Regions from separate parts of the Bacillus sp. ABA4_010 genome, predicted to be linked through region 1. Evidence: a T-box and tRNA genes for the amino acid it is inferred to sense, from the RefSeq annotation. Region 1 holds a T-box; the other holds one or more tRNA genes.
What was found. A T-box is a leader RNA that pairs with one kind of tRNA and senses whether it is charged. The one in region 1 lies ahead of tyrS (tyrosine--tRNA ligase), so its partner is inferred to be a tRNA-Tyr.
Positions count from the first base shown of each region.

Region 1 (2,464 bases):
GGCTGTTAGTTCAGCAATGCTACCGCTAAATAATGCTGCTGAAATTTTAATCGCTTGGTTTAATGACTCTTCTCCATGCACAAGCTTTGTCATTTCTGCTGCTAGCGCTTTTTGAGCTGCGCGTTTCTCAGGTGCTTCGACCGTTTGTTTTTCCAGCTCGATAATTTCTTCATGAGATAAGAAAGTAAAGTATTTTAAGTATTTCACAACATCTCGGTCATCTGTGTTAATCCAGAACTGGTAAAACTCATATGGTGATGTTTTTTCCGGATCCAGCCAAATTGCTCCGCCTTCTGTTTTACCGAATTTTGTTCCATCAGCTTTTGTCACAAGTGGGACTGTTAAACCGAAAGCTTTTGCGTTTTCTTCAGTTTTGCGAATTAATTCCATTCCGGCTGTAATATTTCCCCATTGGTCACTACCACCAATTTGAAGTTTGCAATCATAGTTTTGGTATAGATTCAAAAAGTCATATGATTGTAAGATCATGTAGCTGAACTCTGTGAATGAAATACCAGTGTCAATACGGGATTGAACCGAATCTTTCGCCAGCATGTAGTTAATACCGAAATTTTTTCCGATATCACGTAAAAACGTAATGACGTCTAAAGATCCAATCCAATCATAGTTGTTCGCAATTGTTGCTGGATTCTCGTCACGCTCAAAGTCTAAGAAACGGGAAAGCTGGTCTTTAATACGCTGACTGAAGAACGCGACCGTTTCTTTTTCATTTAACGTACGCTCTGCTTTCTTTCCGCTCGGATCACCAATTAAACCCGTGCCTCCACCAACAAGAGCAATCGGTTGGTGGCCTGCTTGTTGAAAACGACGTAAAATTAAAACTGGAAGCATATGACCAATATGAAGACTGTCTGCAGTCGGGTCAAATCCACAATAAAGTTTGACACTTTCCTTTTGCAGCAGTTCTCGTAATCCCTCTTCATCCGTTTGTTGATTAATTAACCCTCTAAATTGCAAATCCTGTAAAATATCCATAAAACCTACTCCTTTTTAGACAAAATAAAAAATCGCCCCTAAAACAAGGGACGATGAGTATCGCGGTACCACCCTAGTTGAAGTTTCCATGAAACTCCCGCTCAAAAAGACATAACGGTCAAACCGTCTTTTGCTACTGAACCGTTTTTTCGATTGTTCACAAAAGATGCTCACGGATGTACTTCGTCCATTATTTATGTACTGGTTCTCACCACCACCAGCTCTCTATAACAGTGAAATAACGACTACTTATTCCGATCAATGCGCTTATCATATTTAGTATTTATTATGGTCCGTAAATAAAGAGTCCATACAGTATGTATTATGAAACATTTTGCATTCAAATTCAAGTAGTACAATCGATATAAATGATTTGAATATACAAAAAGTGGTGATACCCATCTATTCAAGGTTGGATATCACCTGATACGAAAAGCTTATTCCCCCATGAGCCATTCACTTTCCCACCTAAAAGAACTCGACCGAAAACATCCTCCCATTGAATGAGTGGTTTTCTTGCCAAGTTCTTTTAAACTAAGAAAGATTAACGTAACTATATGCGTCAGTCTAACACTTCACCATAACCAAAGAGCGGTCGTACCGAAGAATTAAAACAAACCTTATCAATTACTTCATTTTATCTTTAATCTTCCATTGTTGATAAGTCGCCTGCCGGTAAGTTAAGTTCCCAAGCTTTTAATACACGTCGCATAATTTTACCGCTTCTTGTTTTCGGTAATTTATCACGAAACTCGATTTCTCTTGGTGCTGCATGTGCAGCCAAACCTTTTTTAACAAATTGTCGAATCTCTTCAATTAACTCGTCTGACGGAGAATATCCATCGCGAAGCGCCACGAACGCTTTAATAATTTCTCCACGAACTGGGTCAGGCTTTCCAATTACCCCTGCTTCAGCTACCGCCGGATGCTCCACAAGCTTACTTTCCACTTCAAACGGCCCTACCCGTTCCCCCGATGTCATAATAACATCATCAATACGTCCTTGGAACCAAACATATCCATCTTCGTCCATATAAGCAGAATCCCCTGATACATACCAATCACCAGCAAGGAAATACGATTGATACTTTTCTTCATTGTTCCAAATCGCTCTCATCATGGAAGGCCACCCTTTTTTAATCGCTAAGTTCCCCATCCGGTAAGGAGGCAACTCATTGCCTTGATCATCGACAATGGCGGCTTGTACACCTGGAATTGGTTTCCCCATCGAACCAGGCTTAATCTCCATACAAGGATAGTTGCAAATGAGCTGCCCTCCTGTTTCTGTCATCCACCACGTATCATGAATGCGATTGTTGAACACTTTCATCCCCCATCTGACCACTTCAGGATTTAACGGTTCACCTACGCTTAATACGTGACGAAGGGCACTTAAATCATATTTTTTGACCAATTCATCACCAGCACCCATTAACATACGAAAAGCAGTCGGAGCACTGTACCATAC
Region 1 covers NZ_JBSWUN010000003.1:100,260-102,723, reverse strand. Annotated here, with positions in the region: gene tyrS (tyrosine--tRNA ligase) at 1-996, opposite strand, end outside; T-box leader at 1,040-1,267, opposite strand; gene acsA (acetate--CoA ligase) at 1,640-2,464, opposite strand, start outside.

Region 2 (2,464 bases), 2.0 Mb from region 1:
CGAAATCACCCATTTTATTCATATGGCGGAACAGGAGGGATTCGAACCCTCGCGCCGGTAACCCGACCTACTCCCTTAGCAGGGGAGCCCCTTACAGCCTCTTGGGTACTGTTCCGTCAGGTATACAAAACCTCATAAGCCGCGTTCTGTTCACCATGTACTGCAATCGAAGCAGACTTCTCGTACAAGGTGGAGAATCATCTATCTCACCGCTATCAAAGCGATGGTGTCTATATCGGTTGAATTCCCTCAAGACACTTCCCCTACCATTTTATTTGGGTTTCTCGCTCGTGGGGTTTACCTCGTTCCACCTTCAAGGTTTCCCTTAAAGCTCCGTCACTGTGGCACTTTCAAGGTATTCACACCATATCCAACGGACTTAGGTGTTTTCCCTGCCGTCAGCTCAAGATTCAACTCAAGCTGCCCTGACTTATCGTTTCGCCAGGCACGAACACTACAGACATCTCAGTCTGTGCGAGCACGGACTTTCCTCACAGATCGAAATCTGCGCGATTCTCTCTGGTTTTGTATAAAGTTATAACAAGGGCGATTTTCTTTAAGTGCAGCCGAGAGGACTTGAACCTCCACGGGATTGCTCCCACTAGGCCCTCAACCTAGCGCGTCTGCCATTCCGCCACGACTGCATATTACTAACATAGCTAATCATACCCCTTAACTTCTTTGAAATTAAGTTCTGCGAAGTTATATTGCAAAAAAAAAATAAATTTTTCCATCCATTTCAGCATACACTAACTTATCGCATATAATAAATGGAGCGGGTGATGGGAATCGAACCCACGACATCAGCTTGGAAGGCTGAGGTTTTACCATTAAACTACACCCGCATACAGAAATCCTCTTCTGGTCGGGAAGACAGGATTCGAACCTGCGACCCCTTGGTCCCAAACCAAGTGCTCTACCAAGCTGAGCTACTCCCCGTCTTTACGAATCACAAAAACTTTGGAGGCGGCAACCGGATTTGAACCGGTGAATGAAGGTTTTGCAGACCTTTGCCTTACCACTTGGCTATGCCGCCTTTATAAAAATATCATATCATACTCATTCTCAGAAATCAAGTTCTACGAAGTTGTACAAAAAATAAAAATGGTGGAGGGGGACGGATTCGAACCGCCGAACCCTGAGGGAGCGGATTTACAGTCCGCCGCGTTTAGCCACTTCGCTACCCCTCCATATGAAGATGTATAATTTAAAATAGTGGCGGAGGAAGAGGGATTCGAACCCCCGCGGACTGTTACACCCCTGTCGGTTTTCAAGACCGATCCCTTCAGCCGGACTTGGGTATTCCTCCACTACATTAATAAATATGGCGCGCCTGACAGGAGTCGAACCCATAACCTTCTGATCCGTAGTCAGACGCTCTATCCAATTGAGCTACAGGCGCATATTTTATGGTGGAGCCTAGCGGGATCGAACCGCTGACCTCCTGCGTGCAAGGCAGGCGCTCTCCCAGCTGAGCTAAGGCCCCATGTTTTTTTATTATTTCACTTTGTTTATGGCGCGCCCGACAGGAGTCGAACCCATAACCTTCTGATCCGTAGTCAGACGCTCTATCCAATTGAGCTACGGGCGCATGTTTCAAAGCGACTTTTAAATTATATCATCTGTTCGAAGTTTAAGTCAATACTTTTTTCGTCATCACCTTTTCTTCATCGGCGACAAGAAATATATTACCTAATCTTTCGAAAGAAGTCAACACTTATTCAAAAAAATAATCAATCTATCTTGTATGCTTAAGAGCAACTGCTTTAGCATACTTCATCATGCTGTTTTTGTGAAGCTTTTTTCACTTAACAAAAGGAACTTATCTCAAAAAAAGATGACCCGCTTCTTCCACCGGGTCACCTTTTAAAACATTATGCTTCAAAATAATCTTTGTAATAACCGCCTACATGGCCTGTATTGTCAACGACGAAATAAAACTCTTCTGTTTCGTTTTTGACTTCGTATGTTTTCCCAGCAGTTAATGCATTATTCACCATATACTTCTCAGCATTCGTATGTACGCATTTGACCGTTTTGACGGTGTCGCGATCTTTCCATGTTAAATGAATCATGTTCTTCACTCCTTTTCTACAAAACATTATATCTTTATATTAACGAAAAATAACCGAAAATCCAGTTTTAATTTTCGAATAACTCTTTCTTGACATTTTTTCTGTTTCCACGCATAATATCAAACAAATATAATGATAACGAAAACAGTGCGGGACTAGTAAATTAGGCGGAATGTGATAGAGAGTGGAACCCATCGGCTGGAAGGTTCCTCACAGGAAACGATTGAACCTACCCTCTTTAACTGCTTATGCAAACATAAGCCGTTTTTCCACGTTACGGATTGAGGTGGATGCTTTAGCATCAACAAAGGTGGTACCGCGGAGCGATGATTCCGTCCTTTTTTAGGACAGAATCATCGCTTTTTTATTTGTAATTTTATAACGAAAGG
Region 2 covers NZ_JBSWUN010000003.1:2,135,489-2,137,952, forward strand. Annotated here, with positions in the region: tRNA gene ACXAEO_RS11900 (tRNA-Ser) at 24-115, opposite strand; RNA gene rnpB (RNase P RNA component class B) at 131-525, opposite strand; tRNA gene ACXAEO_RS11910 (tRNA-Leu) at 562-644, opposite strand; tRNA gene ACXAEO_RS11915 (tRNA-Gly) at 772-845, opposite strand; tRNA gene ACXAEO_RS11920 (tRNA-Pro) at 863-939, opposite strand; tRNA gene ACXAEO_RS11925 (tRNA-Cys) at 962-1,036, opposite strand; tRNA gene ACXAEO_RS11930 (tRNA-Tyr) at 1,106-1,190, opposite strand; tRNA gene ACXAEO_RS11935 (tRNA-Ser) at 1,217-1,309, opposite strand; tRNA gene ACXAEO_RS11940 (tRNA-Arg) at 1,326-1,402, opposite strand; tRNA gene ACXAEO_RS11945 (tRNA-Ala) at 1,411-1,486, opposite strand; tRNA gene ACXAEO_RS11950 (tRNA-Arg) at 1,515-1,591, opposite strand; gene ACXAEO_RS11955 (DUF6501 family protein) at 1,875-2,075, opposite strand.
Region 2: it has a tRNA-Tyr gene. The T-box ahead of tyrS (tyrosine--tRNA ligase) is inferred to sense a tRNA for this amino acid. The anticodon was not compared.